One region of the Duganella kummerowiae genome, then DNA from elsewhere that is predicted to be linked to it. Evidence: predicted binding sites of a transcription regulator. Region 1 holds the regulator's gene; each other region holds the start of a gene.

The links. Region 1 encodes sigma-54, which starts transcription at its own class of promoters, with help from an activator protein. Its sites were predicted from a motif close to TGGCANGNAANCTGCTTT; they were not measured.
Region 2: the regulator sigma-54 is predicted to act here: its motif matches at 4,922-4,939, upstream of nifH (nitrogenase iron protein).
Region 3: the regulator sigma-54 is predicted to act here: its motif matches at 4,053-4,070, upstream of nifB (nitrogenase cofactor biosynthesis protein NifB).

The regions. Positions count from the first base shown of each region.
Region 1 is NZ_JBKFEH010000008.1:287,808-293,750, reverse strand. Features, by position in the region: gene ACLB1G_RS09115 (KpsF/GutQ family sugar-phosphate isomerase) at 1-736, shown strand, start outside; gene lptC (LPS export ABC transporter periplasmic protein LptC) at 807-1,400, shown strand; gene lptA (lipopolysaccharide transport periplasmic protein LptA) at 1,419-2,012, shown strand; gene lptB (LPS export ABC transporter ATP-binding protein) at 2,012-2,767, shown strand; gene ACLB1G_RS09095 (RNA polymerase factor sigma-54) at 2,772-4,253, shown strand; gene hpf (ribosome hibernation-promoting factor, HPF/YfiA family) at 4,330-4,686, shown strand; gene ACLB1G_RS09085 (alginate lyase family protein) at 4,775-5,734, shown strand; gene ACLB1G_RS09080 (enoyl-CoA hydratase/isomerase family protein) at 5,743-5,943, shown strand, end outside.
Region 2 is NZ_JBKFEH010000004.1:244,690-250,632, forward strand. Features, by position in the region: gene nifE (nitrogenase iron-molybdenum cofactor biosynthesis protein NifE) at 1-615, opposite strand, end outside; gene nifK (nitrogenase molybdenum-iron protein subunit beta) at 642-2,201, opposite strand; gene nifD (nitrogenase molybdenum-iron protein alpha chain) at 2,265-3,719, opposite strand; gene nifH (nitrogenase iron protein) at 3,845-4,723, opposite strand; gene ACLB1G_RS04520 (response regulator) at 5,155-5,586, shown strand; gene ACLB1G_RS04525 (globin family protein) at 5,583-5,786, shown strand; gene ACLB1G_RS04530 (hypothetical protein) at 5,796-5,943, shown strand, end outside.
Region 3 is NZ_JBKFEH010000004.1:257,399-263,341, forward strand. Features, by position in the region: gene ACLB1G_RS04580 (cysteine desulfurase family protein) at 1-840, opposite strand, end outside; gene ACLB1G_RS04585 (DUF3024 domain-containing protein) at 837-1,208, opposite strand; gene ACLB1G_RS04590 (nitrogen fixation protein NifZ) at 1,205-1,465, opposite strand; gene ACLB1G_RS04595 (nitrogen fixation protein NifZ) at 1,462-1,752, opposite strand; gene ACLB1G_RS04600 (HesB/IscA family protein) at 1,763-2,146, opposite strand; gene ACLB1G_RS04605 (4Fe-4S binding protein) at 2,181-2,408, opposite strand; gene nifB (nitrogenase cofactor biosynthesis protein NifB) at 2,427-4,004, opposite strand; gene nifA (nif-specific transcriptional activator NifA) at 4,273-5,907, opposite strand.

The sequences.
Region 1 (5,943 bases):
GGCGGCCCATGGCGACCTGGGCATGGTAACGGCCGACGACACCTTCATCGCGATCTCGTATTCCGGCGAAAGCTCGGAGCTGATGGCCATCCTGCCGGTGGTCAAGCGCATGGGCAGCCCTTTGATTTCCATCACGGGCAAGCCCGGCTCCAGCCTGGCGCGCCTGGCCGATGTGCACCTGGACGTGGCGGTGGACAAGGAAGCCTGCCCCATGAATTTGGCGCCGACCACCTCCACCACCGTCACGCTGGCGCTGGGGGATGCCCTGGCCGTGGCCCTGCTGGACCTGCGCGGCTTCAAGGAAGAAGACTTCGCCCGCTCGCACCCGGGCGGCGCCCTGGGCCGGCGCCTGCTGACCCATGTGCGCGACGTAATGCGCAGCGGCGACGCCGTGCCGCGCGTGGCCGCCGATGTCAAGCTGACCGACGCCCTGCTGGAAATCACCCAGAAGGGCATGGGCATGACCGCCATCGTGGACGGCGAAGGCCGCCCGCTGGGCGTGTTCACCGACGGCGACCTGCGCCGCATGATCGAGAAGGTGCAGGACTTTACCCAGGTGGTGATACGCGACGTGATGCACCCCAACCCGCGCAGCATCAGCCCGGACAAGCTGGCGGTGGACGCCGTGGCCGTGATGGAGCAGTACCGCATCAACCAGATGCTGGTGACGGACGCCGACGGCAAGCTGGTGGGCGCCCTGCACATCCACGACCTGACCCGCGCCAAGGTGATCTGATGACGGCAACCTTCACCCCCATCGAACCCGTGGCCCATATCCTGGCCCGTTTCCAGGCCTGAGGATGGTGATGCGCAAACGTACCGCCCACCGCTGGCGCCTGACCCTGATCATGACGGTGGGCGTATTTGTCGCTGTCGGCACCACCTGGCTGGTGCAGGTGGTCAACCAGGCCGGCCAGGAAGCATGGGTCGACCAGCACCGCAGCGAGCCGGACTACATCGTCGAGCGCTTTAGTTTCGTGCGGGCCGGCAAGAACGGCCAGCCGGCCTACATCATTTCGGGCGACAAGCTGACCCACCGGCCCATCGACGATTCCTCGGTGATCGACAAGCCCATCGTGCACAGCCTGGCCACCGACCAGCCTCCCATGAACATGCGGGCCGACACCGCCCGCGTAGACGAGGGCAACACCCGCGTCCAGCTGAACGGCAGCGTGGACGTGGTGCGGCCCGCCACGGCGGCGGCCCAGCCGCTGCGCCTGACCACGCCGGCACTGACCGTGTTCCCGGACGAGGAAAGAATGGAAACCGACCAGCCGGTGCACCTGGAAATGGGCAAGTCGACCGCCCAGGGCAGCGGCATGAAAGCCAACAACGCGACGCGCCAGATCACCCTGTACGGGCGCGGCCAGATCGACGTGCCGCCGCGCGGCGCGCGCTGAGCACCAGGAGAACCCAACATGACACGACATACGATGCAATTACTGCTGGCCGCCGCCGCCCTGCTGCTGGGCGGCGCCGCCGGCGTGGCGCAGGCCGAGAAGGCCGATTCCAACAAGCCCACCGAGATCAAGTTCGACCAGCTGGAAGTGGACGACGTCAAGCAGATCAAGACCTTCACCGGCAACGTGATCCTGACCCGCGGCACCCTGCTGATGAAGTCGCCCAAGGCGGTGGTGACCGAGGACCCTGAGGGCTACCAGTACGTCACCCTGACCAATTCGCCCGGCACCATGGCCACCTTCCGCCAGAAGCGCGACGGCGCCGGCGACCAGTGGGTCGAAGGCCAGGCCGAGCGCATCGAATACGATGGCAAGACCGAGCTGGTCAAACTGTTTTCCAAGGCCCAGATCAAGCGCCTGGAAGGCAGCAAGCCGGCCGACCAGGTCGATGGCGAATTCATTTCCTACGACAGCCGCAAGGAATTCTTCGCGGTCAAGAACACCTCCACCGGCGAGAGCAAGGTGGGCGGCGGACGCGGCTCCATGGTGATACAGCCATCCAGCAAGAACCCGGCCAACGCCGCGCCGCAACCAGCGCCACAGGGGAAATAATGGACATGGCCAGCTGCGGCAGCACCCTGATCGTACGCGGACTGCAAAAGACCTATGGCAAGCGCCAGGTGGTGCATGACGTGTCGCTGCAGGTCGAGTGCGGCGAAGTGGTGGGCCTGCTGGGCCCCAACGGCGCCGGCAAGACCACCTCGTTCTACATGATCGTCGGCCTGGTGCCGTCCGATGCGGGCAGCATCGATATCAGCGGGACCGACATCTCGCGCCTGCCCATCCACCGCCGCGCGGCGCTGGGACTGTCCTACCTGCCGCAGGAGGCGTCCGTGTTCCGCAAACTGACGGTGGAAGAAAACATCCGCGCCGTGCTCGAAATCCAGCGAGTCAACGGCAAGCCTTTATCCAAGGCGGAAATTGATGAACGGCTCAATACCCTGCTAGCCGATTTGCAAATCGAGAAGCTGCGTGACAACGCCGCGCTGTCCCTGTCGGGCGGCGAGCGGCGCCGCGTGGAGATCGCGCGGGCCCTGGCCACCAACCCGCGCTTCGTGCTGCTCGATGAACCTTTCGCCGGGGTCGACCCGATTGCCGTGATTGAGATCCAGCGCATCGTGCGCTTCCTCAAGGAGCGCGGCATCGGCGTCCTCATTACCGATCACAATGTGCGCGAGACGCTGGGCATTTGCGACCGCGCATACATCATCAACCAGGGCACGGTACTGGCATCAGGCCGGCCAGACGACATCATCGCCAATGAGTCGGTGCGTCGCGTGTATCTGGGTGAACATTTCCGTATGTAGATCCATGAAACAGTCTTTGCAACTGCGTACCTCGCAACATCTCGCGCTGACGCCGCAGCTGCAGCAGTCCATACGCCTGCTGCAATTGTCGACGCTGGAATTGCACCAGGAACTGGAACAGCTGCTGACCGAAAATCCCTTGCTGGAAAGGCTGGACGACCCGCTGGACCACTCCGTGCGCCTGCTGTCCGATGGCGCCATCAGCCAGCCGGCCGGCGCCGCCGAGGCCGGCGCCGATCCCGTGCACACGCCCGACAATGCTGCGCCGGCCGGCGAAGGCGAGGCCTATGACGGCCCGGCCGCCGACACCGACAGCACCACCCCCGAGGCCGACATGGACTGGGGCGACGCCGGCCGTAGCAAGAACAACGACGACGAGGATTCCCGCCCGCAACTGGAAGCGGGCCACTGCACCCTGCGCGAGCACCTGATGGAGCAGATGCGGGTGACGGTGCTGGAAATGCGCGACCGCGCGCTGGTGGAAATCATCATCGATGCGCTGGACGAGAACGGCTACCTGGAAGAGCCGCTGGAGGACATCCACGCGCGCCTGCCGGAAGAATTGGAGATCGAGCTCGATGAGCTGCGCACGGCCCTCACGCTGCTGCAAAGCTTCGACCCGGTGGGCGTGGGCGCCCGTAACGCGTCCGAGTGCCTGGCGCTGCAGATACGCCGCATGCCCGGCGTGCCCCTGGTGACGCGGCGCATGGCGCTGACCATCGTCGAACAGCATCTGGCCTGGTTTGCCCAGCGCGATTTCAACAAGCTGAAAAAAGCCCTCAACTGCGACGAGGAAGACTTGCGCGAGGCGCAGGCCGTGATCCGCCAGTGTAATCCGCATCCGGGCGCCGCCTTCGCGTCCGACGTGTCCGACTACGTGGTGCCGGACGTGATCGTCAAGAAGGGCCGCAACGGCTGGCAGGTCAGCCTGAACAACGACGTCATGCCGCGCTTGCGCGTGAACGCCATGTACGCCAACCTGCTCAAGCAGGGCAAGGGCGAGGGCGCCATGGGTGCTCAGCTGCAGGAAGCCAAGTGGCTGATCAAGAACATGCGCCAGCGCTTCGACACCATCCTGCGCGTGGCGCAGGCGATAGTGGAACGGCAAAAGAATTTTTTCTCGCACGGCGCCGTCGCCATGAGACCCCTTGTGCTTCGCGAAATTGCTGATACACTGGGTTTACACGAGAGTACTATTTCTCGGGTAACAACTCAGAAATACATGCTGACCCCGCATGGCATGTTTGAGTTGAAATATTTCTTCGGCAGCCACGTCGCCACCGAAGCGGGGGGCGAAGCCTCATCGACGGCGATACGGGCGCTCATCGTGCAACTGACAGGAGCAGAAGACCCTAAAAATCCTTTATCCGACAGTAAGATTGCGGACATGCTGGGAGAACAGGGCATGGTGATCGCGCGACGTACTGTTGCCAAGTATCGCGAAGCCTTGAAAATCCCTCCAGTCAGCCTCCGCAAGTCTTTGTAGTGCATTGGCCACTGCGCGCCCGGCGGCAATGGGCGCCCGCACTGGCCGTAAGGCGACATCATCTTTAGGAGTGTGTATGAATCTCACCATCAGTGGTCATCATCTCGAAGTGACTTCGGCTATCCGTGAATACGTGCAGAACAAGCTGGAGCGCGTCACCCGCCACTTTGATCAAGTGATCGATATCGCCGTGATCCTCACGGTCGATAACCTTAAAGAGAAAGAGAAACGTCAAAAGGCTGAAATCAACCTGCGTATGTCCGGCAAGACCGTGTACGTGGAAAGCCTGTCGCAAGACCTGTACGCCGCCATCGATACGCTGATCGACAAGCTCGACCGGCAAGTCATGAAATACAAGGACAAAGTCCAGCAGCATGGCCACGACGCCATCAAACACCTGCCCGACAGCTACGAACCCACCGCCGCCGTCTAGACCCCACGCCGGCTCCACAACGAAGGGCGCGCTTGGCGCCCTTTTTTGCCTGTGTTAAGGTAAACGTTTTCCTTCTGCGAGTGGCTGCATGAAACTTGATAAATTATTTATATCGTTGCTGCTCAGCGCCGCCGTGTCCGTCTCCGCCGCCGCACCTGCCTGCAAGCCGGCGCCGCCGGCCGTGATCGACATCGACGCCAACGGCTACTACACCGACAGCCATCACTCCGTGATCGACCCGGTACTGCGCGCCCGCAACATCGCCAACACCAAACCCATCGAGGATTTCCTCGGCGAAGTGTCGAGCGCGGCCAGCCGCTACCAGGCCGACCCGCAGGGCCAGGCCGCCGACGGCGCCTGCGCGCTGGCATGGCTGTCGGCCTGGGCCGGGCAGGGCGCCATGCTGGGCAAGCTGAGCACGGAGCAGTCCTGGTACCAGCGCAAATGGACCCTGTCCGGCCTCTCGCTCAGCTATGCGCGCGTCAAGCCGGCCGCCAGCGAGCAGCAGCGCCAGGCCATCGAAGGCTGGCTGGGGACTATCGCCGACGCCACCATCCAGCATTCGGACGCGCATAAGGGCGTGCGCAACAACCACTACTACTGGGAAGGCCTGGCGGTGGCCGCCGCCGGCGCCGTGACCGGCGACCAGCGCCGCCTGGCCTGGGGCCGCAAGGTGTTCGACCACGCCATGACACAGGTGGCGGACGACGGCTCGCTGCCGGCCGAGATGGCGCGCGCCGCCAAGGCGCTGCACTACCACGTGTTCTCGGCCGTACCGCTGTCCATGCTGGCCTCGGTGCTGGACGTGCACTCGCCCAGGCTGGACCAGCTGGTGCGCTACACCATCGCCGCCGCGCGCGACCCGTCCGGCATCGCCAGGGCCGCCGGCGTCGAGCAGGAGCCGGTGGGGCCGGGCGAGATGTCGTGGACCGTGATCTATGCCCGCCATGAGGGCAAGCCTGAACTGGCGGCCGCCAACCCGACCCGCTATCCGCGCCTGGGCGGAGAACTGAAACTGGCCAATCCGCTGGAGCACGTGGCGCGGTAGAATGGGCCATGAGCGAATTCGTCCAGACCAGCATCAGCAACGGCGCCGGCGTCATCACGCTGGACCGTCCCCAGGCCCTCAATTCCCTGTCGCTGGAGATGGTGCGCGCCATCACACGCGCCCTGCTGGACTGGCGCGCCAGCGATGACGTGACGGCCGTGCTGATACGCTCCAGCGCCGCCAGGGCCTTCTGCGCCGGCGGCGATATC
Region 2 (5,943 bases), on a different contig from region 1:
GGACAGGTTGTATTCGCCGATGATGTTGATGTCGTATGGCGTGGTGGTCTCGGGCTCGGCGGTGCCGATCACGTAGTCCAGCAGGGCTTCCCCGCCCAGCTTGTTGCCCAGGTTTTTCACGCCGGCGAAGCCGGGCGAGTTGACCGGGATGACCGGCTTGCCGAACCTGGCGCTGGCGGCCTTGCACACCGCTTCGATGTCGTCGCCGACCAGCGCCGTTACGCAGGTCTGGTACACGAAGACGGCGGGCGGATCGTACTTCTCCACGATCTCGCGCACCGCCTTGTACAGCCGCTTCTCGCCGCCGTACACCACGTCCAGTTCGCCGATGTCGGTGGTGAAGCCGGTGCGGTAGGTGGACGGCCCGGACGACAGGGCGTGGCGGTTGTCCCAGGAGTTGCCCTCGCAGGCGATCGGGCCGTGCACCAGGTGGGCCACGTCCACGATGGGCTGCAGCGCGATCTTGGCGCCGTCGAAGGCGCAGCCGCCGGCCGCCGCACCGGGCGCCAGCTGCTTGCTGCAGCCCTTCTTGCGTTCCTTCTCCGGCTTGGCTGCGTTCTTTTCGCAGGCCGGTTCTTCGAACACTTCCTGGATCTTGGCTTTCAAAGCGGTCATGGCGCCTCCTGGTGCGGGTTGCCGCGCTAGCGGATGATGTCGTAGGAGTAGTCCGTCTTGCCCGGCTCGATGGTGTTGGCGTCCAGGGTCTCGAAGAATTCGTCCAGCAGCATCACCAGCACGCGCAGTGCGCCGGCGTAGCCCCACACCGGATAGCGGTGGTAGTGGTGGCGGTCGAAGATGGGGAACACCAGGCGCACCAGCGGCGTGCCGGTGTCGCGCTCCAGGTATTTGCCGTAGGTGTTCCCGATCAGGAAATCGACCGGTTCGGTGAACAGCAGGGAGCGCATATGCCACAGGTCGCGCTTGGGATAGGCCTTGCAGCTGGCGCCGAACGGCGAGGCATCGAACAGCGCCTGCATCTTGGTCGCCCACAGATCGTCGCCGTTGGTCGACAGCACGTGGGTCGGTTCGCAGCCCAGTTCCAGCAGGAACTCGGTCAGGCCGAGCATCTCGTCCGGGTCACCGTACAGCGCGAACTTCTTGCCGTGCAGGTGGGCCTGGGAGTCGGCCATGGCGTCGACCAGGCGGCCGCGCTCCAGTTCCAGCTCGGCCGGTATCGGCTTGCCGGTAAGGCGCGACAGCGCCATCAGGAAGCGGTCGGTACCGGCCACGCCCATCGGGTGGTGCAGGCTGACCACTTCCTGGCCCTTCTCGGCCAGGTACTTGGCGGTCTTCTGGGCGCTGAATTCCTGGAACACGATGCTGGCCTTGGCGTGCAGGGCGGCGTTGATCTCGTCCTTGCTGGTGCCGCCGCTGTACATGCGGAATTCGCCGTCGGTGGGGGTATTCCAGACGTCCGAAGGGTCGCACACGATGGTGTGTTCGATGTCCATCAGCTTGAAGATGCGGCGGATCTCGGGCATGTTGCCGACCACGAAACCGTCGAAGCCGCCGATGAAGTTGATCGACCCGTTGGGTACGCGCACCAGCGGCTCGGCAGCGCCGGCCTTGCCGTCCCAGAAGTAGCTGAGCACCCCCTTGAGGGCGTTGTCGTAGCCGGTCAGGTGGCTGCCGACGAAGGCCGGGGTGTGGGCGAAGGGCACGTCGTAGTCGGCCGGGATGCTGGCCTTGTCGCGCGAATTCTTGATGAAGGATGCGATGTCGTCGCCGATCACCTCGGCCATGCAGGTGGTGGAGACGGCGATCATGTCCGGCTTGTACAGGCTGAGGGCGTTGGCCAGCCCGTCCACCATGTTGTTCAAGCCGCCGAACACGGCCGCGTCCTCGGTCATCGAGGACGAGACGCAGGAAGTCGGCTCCTTGAAGTGGCGCGAGAAGTGCGAGCGGTAGTAGGCCACACAGCCTTGCGAGCCGTGCACGAAGGGCAGTGTGTTCTTGAAGCCGACCGCCGCGTACACGGCGCCCAGCGGCTGGCAGGCCTTGGCCGGGTTGACGGTCAGCGCCTCGCGGGCGAAATTCTTCTCGCGGTATTCGGCGCTCTTGGTCCATTCGCGCACGTCCTGCACCTGCTGGAGCGGCACGGCATATTCAAAGTTCTTCTTTTTGTTCTCGAACAGTTCCTGGTACTCCGGTTCACGGAACAGGGTTTCGTGGTCGAGGATACGGGCGGCGTTTTGCGGCATGATAGGGTTCCTTGTAGTGTGCTGTCGTCCGGGGATGCCGGACGGTGCGCGGCGGTGTGCGGCTTATTCCTTCCAGGGGGCCTTGGCCATTCCCCACACCGGGCTGTTGATGGCCATGTCCATGTCGCGCGCGAAGATGCCGAAGCCGTCGTAGCCATGGTAGGGGCCGGAGTAGTCCCAGGAGTGCATCTGGCGGAACGGCACGCCCATCTTCTGGAACACGTATTTTTCCTTGATGCCGGAGCCGACCAGGTCGGGCTGCAGCTTCTCGACGAACTGCTCGAACTCGTAGCCGGTCACGTCGTCGTAGATCAGGGTGCCGTCCTTGACGTAGTGGGTGGTGCGCTGGTAGTCGTCGTTGTGGCCGAACTCGTAGCCGGTGCCGACCACTTTCATGCCCAAGTCCTCGTAAGCGCCGATCACGTGGCGCGGGCGCAGGCCGCCGACGAACAGCATCACGGTCTTGCCTTCCAGGCGCGGGCGGTACTTGGCGATCACGGCGGCGGTCAGGGCCTGGTACTTGGCAATCACGCGCTCGGCCCCGGCCTTGATGCCGTCGTCGAAGTAGGAGGCGATCTCGCGCAGCGACTTGGCGATCTCCGACGGGCCGAAGAAGTTGTACTCGACCCAGGGTATGCCGAACTTTTCCTCCATGTGGCGCGAGATATAGTTCATGGAGCGGTAGCAGTGCAGCACATTGAGCTTGGCCTTGGGGGTGTTCTCCATCTCGGCCAGGGTGCCGTCGCCGGACCACTGGGCGATCACGCGCAGGCCCATCTCTTCCAGCAGGATGCGCGAGGACCAGGCGTCGCCGCCGATGTTGTAGTCGCCGATGATGGCGATGTCGTAGGGGGTGGAGACGAAGGCGTTCCTGGCCGGATCGGCCTTGTCGATCACCCATTCCTTGGCGGCGTCGTTGGCCACGTGGTGGCCCAGCGACTGCGACACGCCGCGGAAGCCTTCGCAGCGCACCGGCACGATGGTGTGGTTGTTGTACTGCTTGGACTTCTTCTTGGAGACGGCCTCGATGTCGTCGCCGATCAGGCCGATCGGACATTCGGACTGCACCGAGATGCCCTTGTTGAGCGGGAACAGCTCCTGGATCTCGTCGACGATCTTCTCCAGCTTCTTGTCGCCGCCGAACACGATGTCCTTTTCCTGGAAGTCGGAAGTGAACTGCATGGTGACGAAGCTGTCGATGCCGGTCACGCCGATGTAGTAGTTGCGGCGCGCCGCCCACGAATACTGGCCGCAGCCGACCGGACCGTGGCTGATGTGTATCATGTCCTTGATCGGCCCCCACACCACGCCCTTGGAGCCGGCGTAGGCGCAGCCGCGGATGGTCATCACGCCCGGTATGGATTTGATGTTGGATTTGACGTTGCAGTCGGACTTGCCCTCGACGTGGGTGCCGAGATGCTTGGCGCGGCGCTTGGCCGTCTTCTCCGGATAGGCCTTCAATACTTCGTCGATCAGTTCCTTGTTGCGTGCTACGGTTTCGTCCACTGTGAGGCTCATATGCCCTCCCGATGTTTGAGGATAGATTCAGGCTTTTCGCGCCCAGGGCGGCGCGGAGCCTACTGGAATGCGGTGGATGCGGCGCGCCGCCGGCTGGCACGGCGCGCCGCGCGGCCCCCGGCCGCTCAGGCGGCCAGTTCGGCGGCGCTCTTGCCGACCTGGCTTTCGTCGATGACCGGCATCAGGCCGTGCGACATCAGCAGGTCTTCCAGCTCGTCCATCGTGATCGGGGTCGGGATGGTGCCCTTGCCGGCGTTGGCGTGGATCTTGCGCGCCAGGGTGCGATACTCCTCGGCCTGCTTCGAATCCGGCGCGAACTCGATCACGGTCATGCGGCGCAGTTCCGCGTGCTGCACGATGTTGTCGCGCGGGATGAAGTGGATCAGCTTGGTATTCAGCTTGGCCGCCAGGGCCTCGGCCAGTTCCAGCTCCTTGTCGGTCTGGCGCTCGTTGCAGATCAGGCCACCGAGGCGCACGCCGCCCGAGTGGGCATACTTCAGGATGCCCTTGGCGATGTTGTTGGCCGCGTACATGGCCATCATCTCGCCCGACATCACGATGTAGATCTCCTGCGCCTTGTTCTCGCGGATCGGCATGGCGAAGCCGCCGCACACCACGTCGCCCAGCACGTCGTAGGACACGTAGTCGGCGCCGTCATAGGCCCCCTCCTCCTCCAGGAAATTGATCGAGGTGATCACGCCGCGGCCGGCGCAGCCCACGCCAGGCTCCGGGCCGCCCGACTCCACGCAGCGGATGTCGAGGAAGCCGATCTTCATGACGTCTTCCAGTTCCAGGTCCTCCACCGAGCCGGCGTCGGCGGCCAGCGACAGGATGGTGTCCTGGGCCTTGGCGTGCAGGATCAATCGGGTCGAGTCGGCCTTGGGGTCGCAGCCGACGATGAGGATCTTCTGGCCCATCTGGGCCAGCGCCGCCAGCGTGTTCTGGGACGTGGTGGACTTGCCTATGCCGCCTTTGCCGTAGAAGGCGATTTGTCGTAGTGACATGTGATTCTCCTTTTAAGAATGCGATCGGATTGGGAAGCCGTTTCAAAAAGACCATGGCGTCGTGGCGGCTCCCAGGGGTCCAAGCTGTGTACTGATCGTTGCGGGTACTGCGCAGCCGGTTGGACGCCGTAGAGGAACTTTTATTGGTCTTCGTCTCAAGTCACGCAATCGGCAAGACATCGTTGCTGCAACAGCCATTCAGCAAATGCCGTGCCAGCGCTTTTACACCCCCAAAACGCCTGATTTGACGGGCTTTGACGCTGTCGAGACGGTGCGGCGCGGCCTTGTGGCAAAGCCCACAAACCGCGCGCCCTTGTCGCGAACAAGACAGTGGCGCAGGCGCCGGACTGGCCGCCTTCCCTGTGCGGCGGGCACGGGAACGGAGCTTGCTAACAGTCCTGGCGCCAGCATCACTTTGAAAGGAGCCGGGCATGCAGATAGGAGTGGACAGCCAGCGCGCGGTGGAGAACAAGCGCGTGTTCGTGATCGACGCCGACGACATCAGCAGCACCGTGCTGCAGTTCATGCTGGCCGATGAATGCGAGACCCATGTACTGGCCGACGTGGCCAGCGCGCTGGAAAAGGGCCGCGACTGGCCGCCGCAGCTGGTGCTGCTGGGGGCCGCCAACCTGGCGGCCGAAGGCGCCGCCGCCGTGACGCGCCTGCACGCGCAGCACCCCGGGCTGAAGATCATGCTGGTGTGCGACGATCCCGGCCAGCCCGGCGTGGCCGAGGCCCTGGCGCTGGGCGCCAACACCACGCTGCGCCGCCCGCTCACGCTGGAAGCGGTGCGGCGCAAGGTCGACATGCAGCTGGGCCGGCGCGCCGTGCTGGAAATCCCGGTCAGCCGGAGCAAGCCGTGACGGCGCGCCCGCTCCCGGCCGCGCCGCCCCTGGTGGCGGCGCCGGCCAACCGGCACTATCGCCTGCTCGATGCGGCAGCGCGCGACACCTGGATGGCCTGCATAGCGCAGGCCCTGGCCGAACAGGTGGCGGACGCCACCCTGCGCGCACAACTGCACGCAGCTTTTTTTATAACCGCGGACACACTCCGCAACCGATAAGGAGCAAGCATGAGCACCATCAACGACACCGCGCTGGGCAGCCTGGACGCCGAAGGGCGTTTGCTCAGTCCCGTGTTCAAGGGCCCCACCGGGCGGCCCGGCCGTTTCGCCTTCCGTGGCGAGATCGCCCTCAAGTACTTCACCAACATGGCGGACG
Region 3 (5,943 bases), on a different contig from region 1:
CGCCTGCGGCAGGCGCTGCAGCAGGCCGCGTTCCAGGCGCGCGCGCAGGGCGGCCATGGCGGCAGCGGCAGGCGCCAGCCGGCCGGCGGCCGCCTGCGCCGCCACGCCCAGGCCGACGATGGCAGGCAGGTTCTCGGTGCCGCCGCGCCGGCCACGCTCCTGGCTGCCATGCAGCTGCGGCGCCAGCGCCACCCCCTTGCGCACATACAGCGCGGCCGCGCCCTTGGGACCGTGGAACTTGTGGCCCGCCAGTGTCAGCAGGTCGATGGGCGCACCGCCCAAGTCGATGGCCAGGCGGCCGGCGGCCTGGGTGGCGTCGGTGTGGAACAGGGCGCCGCGCGCCCGTGCCAGCGCCGCCGCCTCGGCCACCGGGTACACCACGCCGGTCTCGTTGTTGGCCCACATCAGGGTCACCAGCGCCGTGTCGGGACGGATGGCGGCGGCCAGGCCGGCCAGGTCCAGCCTGCCCTCGCCGTCCACGCCCACCCGCGTCACCTCCACCCCGGCGCCCTCCAAGCGCTCCAGCAGCTGGCGCGTGGCCGCATGCTCGACGGCGCTGGCCACCACGTGGCGGCGCGTGCCGCCGCCCGCCAGCGCGCCCAGGATGGCCTGGTGGTTGGCCTCGGTGGCGCTGGCGGTGAACACGATCTCCGCCGGCGCCGCCCCGATCAGCGCCGCCACCTGGGCGCGCGCGGTGCGCAGGGCCTGCTGCGCCGCTGCGCCGAGCTGGTGCTTGCTGGACGGGTTGCCCCAGCACTCGCACAGGCTGGCGTGCACCGCCTCCATCACGGCCGGCGACGGCGGCGTGGTGGCGTTGTTGTCGAAGTAGATGGTGCTCATCGCCAGAACACCCGTTGCGGATCACGGTTGAGCAGGTCCAGCGCCTCGCCCAGGCGCGCGGCGCGCAAGTGCGGTAGCCACTGTCCGCTGCCGTGGTCCTTGCGGTACAACGCCCAGCAGGCCGGCCCGGCCTCGTAGGCCAGCAGGGCAATGTCGATCACGCCGCCATTTGCCTCGATATTGCGCGAGCAGCACGGGCTCTGGATGCGGTAGCCGCCCTCGCAGCAATCGACCCGGGGCCGCACGTAGCGGTAGCGCGCGCGCTGGCGCAACTGGCGCACGATGCGCCGCAAGTCCAGCTCATTGGGCTGGGCCGCGCCGCCGCGCGCCGCATGGGTGGCCCCGGGCAGGGCCGCCAGCGCCTTCACCGCCGCGCTCCCGGCGGCGCCGGCAGGGGCGCGATCTCCTGCTCGAAGCAGCCGACCACGTTCGCGCCGAACTCCACCATGTACACCGGGGTGCCGCTGTCGGCGTGCACGCCCACCTGCACCACCTCGCCGGGGCAGCCCTGCGCAACCAGCAGCGCACCGGCGCCGCAGCCGGGATGGCTGCCGTCGTTGTACAGGTCCTGCAGCGCGGCCACGCGCTGGCCCCAGCCGTACTTCGGCGTGGACGGCGCGTTCATGCGGCCTGCTCCCCGGGGTGGTCCAGCGAGACCAGCTCGCGCCCCTTCATGCCGACCCGGTAGCCTTGCTCCACGAACTCGATGCCGTAGATATAGAACTGCTGCAGGAAGGTGCCGATGCTGGTCACGTAGCCGATGTCGCCCTTGCGCACCAGGATGTCGCCAATGTCCTTGCCGGCGAAGGTGCCGTCGTTGCGGATGGTCTTGGTGCTCTTCACCCGCTCGCCGTAGCCGAAGGCCGGCGGCAGGTACAGCTCGACGTGGCCTTGCTCGCGGTTGATCTTCATGGCGGGGTCCCTAGGCCTGGCGCTTGCGCTGGATGCTGGACAGCCCGACCGTGGCATGCGCCGGGGGCGCGCCCTCGGCGTGCGAGCCGCAGCTGCCGCTGGCCGCGCGCGGAGTGCGGAAGGTCAGGCCGGTGGCCGCCGGGGTATCGCCGAAGTCGATGGTGGCGCCCTCCAGCAGCAGCCGGCTTTCGGCCGGCAGGTACACGGCCAGGCCGTTGCAATCGAGGCTGGCGTCGCCCAGCACCGGCTTTTCCTCGACCGTGAACTCGGCGCTCAGGCCGGAGCAGCCGGCGGTGCTGACCTTGAGCCGGAATCCGGCCTGGGCCGAGCCGCCGTTGAAGCGCACCATGCGGCGCATGAATTTCTCGGCGGCGGGGGTGATGATGATGTTCATGCAGTCTCCTCGGTGGACGGTGGGTGGGACAGGTTCAGTGTCCCGCGCCGGCGTAGCGCGGATAGGCGTTGTCGATCACGCAGGTGTCGTCCACCGGGCAGACCGCGACGCACTGCGCGTCGTCGAAATAGCCCACGCACTCGGTGCATTTCTTGGGGTCGATGACGAACACCCCGTTCTTCTCCCGGATGGCGACGTTCGGGCATTCCGGTTCGCAGGCCGAGCAGCCGGTGCATTGCGAGGCGATGATCTTGTAGCTCATGCGTTACTCCTGTGGTGGTTAGGCGGCGCTGGCGGCGCCGCCGTTGCTGGTGTAGGCGCCCTGGCGGATGTCGGCATCGCCGCGCCGCTGGTGCACGATGTCTCCGGCCTTGACCTTGGCCAGGTAGTCCATGAAGTAGGCGATGGCCGACTGTTCGATGAACTCGTGGGCATAGCGGTCCACCGGCTCGATGCCGCTCTTGAGCAGGTCGTCCCTGGGGCAGGCCCCTATCTTGGCGACGAACACGGCGTGGCAGTCGTTGATGGCGCGTATCACCGTCACCAGGCTGTCCTCCTCGCCGTAGCCGCCCTGGCAGTACTGGTCGACGCGGCGGTGGCCGACGAACCTGGCGCCGGCGGTGCTGACTTCGTAGATCTGGAATTCACTGGCGTGGCCGAAGTGCTCGTTGACGCGGCCGGCGCCCTTGGTGGCCACCGCCACCAGCAGCGCGATGCCGCTGTCGTCGGCCAGCGCGGCCAGCTGCGCCTGCTCCGCCTCGCGCGCCGCCACCTTGGCCTGGCGCTCCTGCTCCACCAGCTCCTGGTAAGCCTTGCGGGTGGCGCCGTCGTAGCTGACCTCCATGGCGTCTATCTTCTCGGTGGTGAATTCCGCGCTGCGGTCCTCGCCCAGCAGGCCGACGGCGTCGGCGCGGCACTGGCGGCAATGGCGCATCATGTTCATCTCGCCCTCGCAATCATCCTGCAGGGCTTTCAGTTCCTGGGCCGTGGGGCCGCGCTGGCCGTTCAGGCCGAACACGGTGCCGTGCTCCGGCGCCGAGATCAGCGGCATGATGTTGTGCAGGAAAGCACCACGCGACTTGACGGCGCGGTTCACCTCCACCAGGTGGCGGTCGTTGATCCCCGGGATCATCACCGAGTTGACCTTGCACAGGATGCCGCGCTCGGTCAGCATTTCCAGTCCCAGCAGTTGGCGCTCGCTCAGGATGCGGGCCGCCTCGATGCCGGTGACGCGCTTGTTCTTGTAGTAGATCCACGGGTAGATGTGCTGGCCGACCTCCGGGTCCACCATGTTGATGGTGATGGTCACGTGGTCCACCTTGAAGCCGGCGATGGTGTCCACGTGGTCGGGCAGCGCCAGGCCATTGGTGGACAGGCACAGCTTGATGTCGGGCGCGGTCTGCGAGATCAGCTCGAATGTCTTGAAGGTCTTGGCCGGATTGGCCAGCGGGTCGCCCGGACCGGCGATGCCCAGCACCGTCATCTGCGGTATGGTGGAGGCGACCGCGATGACCTTGCGGGCGGCCTGCTCCGGCGTGAGCTTCTCGCTCACCACGCCTGGCCGCGACTCGTTGGCGCAGTCGTACTTGCGGTTGCAGTAGTTGCACTGGATGTTGCAGGCCGGCGCCACCGCCACGTGCATGCGCGCGTAGTGGTGGTGGGCTTCCTCGCTGTAGCAGGGATGGTTCTTCACCTTTTCCCACACTTCCGGCGCCATGTCGGCCGGTCCGTCCGACGAACCGCAGCTGGACTTGCCGCCTTCGCTGCTGCTGCCGCAGCCCTTGTGCTCGGCCACCTTGTCGAGCAGCCTGGCGAGCGGCTGGATTTCCTGTACTCCGATGTACTCCGTGGACTGCATGGCAGGCCCCCCTGGTAAAGTCACGCGCTCCGCGTGGTCAGGAGGGTAATAGCCAAAAGCATGCCAACCGGCGTGCGCCGCGCGCGCAGGGCGCCGCTACCGGCTTAACTCGGCGAAAATACCGGGGCGGCAAGGGAAAAAATACGGGGGAAAGCGCAAAAACCAGGAACACGGAGACGGTGCGCGGCGCTGTGGGATTAGCGACAAACCGCGCCCATTGTCGCGGCCTGTGTCGGATTGCCTACACAGGCCGCAACGGTGGCGGAAGTCAGAACTTCTTCACTTCGATGTGGTACTTCTGCAGCGCGTAGGCCATCTGGCGCGCCGAGATGTTGAGCGCGCGGGCGGCCTTGGCCTGTACCCAGCCGCATTGCTCCAGCGCCGCGATCAGGCGTTCACGCTCGGTGCTGGGCTGGGCGCCCTGGTCCGGCATGGTGGCGGCGTCGCGGATCGGGATCACGGGCCGGCCGCTCTCTGCCGCCGCGTCCAGCGGCGCCGGGGGCTCGCTCTGGCGCGCCACGCCCGGCGGCAGCGGCGTGTGCAGGTATTGCGTCAGGCATTTGTTCTGCTGGCAGGAAAAGTGGATTTCGCCGATCACATCGCCGCGCGCCATGGTCGCAGTGCGTTCGACGCAGTTCTCCAGCTCGCGTACGTTGCCGGGCCAGAAGCAGTTGGTCATGATGGCCATGGCCTGCGGCGTCATGCGCAGCTTGCGGCCGTTCTCGGCCCGGAATTTCTCCAGGAAGTGTTCGACCAGGTAGGGAATATCCTCGCGCCGTTCGCGCAGCGGCGGCATGAAGATGCTGACCACGTTGATGCGATAGTACAGGTCGGCCCGGAACTCGCCGCGCGCCACCGCCCTCTCCAGGTCGCGGTTGGTGGCGGTCACCAGCCGCACATCGACCTTGAGTGAGCGGCTGCCGCCGACCCGCTCGAACTCGCGCTCCTGCAGCACACGCAGCAGCTTGGCCTGGAAGGCCGGCGAAATCTCGCCTATCTCGTCGAGGAACAGGGTGCCGCCGTGGGCCAGCTCGAAGCGGCCCTTGCGCTCGCTCTGGGCGCCGGTGAAGGCGCCCTTCTCGTGGCCGAACAGCTCGGACTCGAGCAGCGTCTCCGACAGCGCCGCGCAATTGAGCTTGATGAAGGGCCCGTCCTTGCGCGGACTCAGATAGTGGATGGCGCGCGCGATCACTTCCTTGCCGGTGCCGCTCTCGCCACGCAGCAGGACGGTGGCGCGCGACGGCGCCGACTGGTGGACCTCGGCGAATACCTCCTGCATGGCCTTGGAAATGCCAATCACGTTGTCGAGCCGGTACCTGGTCTGCAGCGCCTTCTTGAGGCGTTTGCCCTCCTCCAGCAGCTCGCTGCGGTCGGCGTCGATGTTGCGGTACAGGCGCACGGTCTGGCCGATCAAGTTGGCCACCATGCTGAGGAAGCGCACATCCTCGTCGAAGCTGTGGCTGGCGTCTCCCCCGGTCCGCTGTATGCACAGCACGCCCAGGATTTCGCGCGCCGCCTTGACCGGTACGCCCACCATGGCCAGCGTACCGCCGCCGTGGTCGGGCGGGCCGCTGGTGCGCGCCAGGAACAGGGGCTCCAGCGCCAGGTCCGGCACCACGCTGGGCACACCGGTCTGGAAGATGCGGCCCGTGATGCCCTCGCCCACCCGGTAGCGCCCGCGCCGGAACTCCGCGTCGCTGACGCCAACCGCGCCCACCAGTTGCAGTTCTCCCGATTCCTGCAGCAGGCTCAGCATCCCGCGCCGGGCGCCCAGGTTATTCACCAGCACATTCAGCAGTTCCCGGATGGTCTTGCTCAGGTCGAGCGAAGAACCGAGGATTTTGCTGATTTCATAAATCGTTATCAGATGCAAGTTGTTGCCGCGTTCAACGAGATTGCCCATGTCGCCCTCCCAGCCGTTAGCCCATCCCCGGAAAGA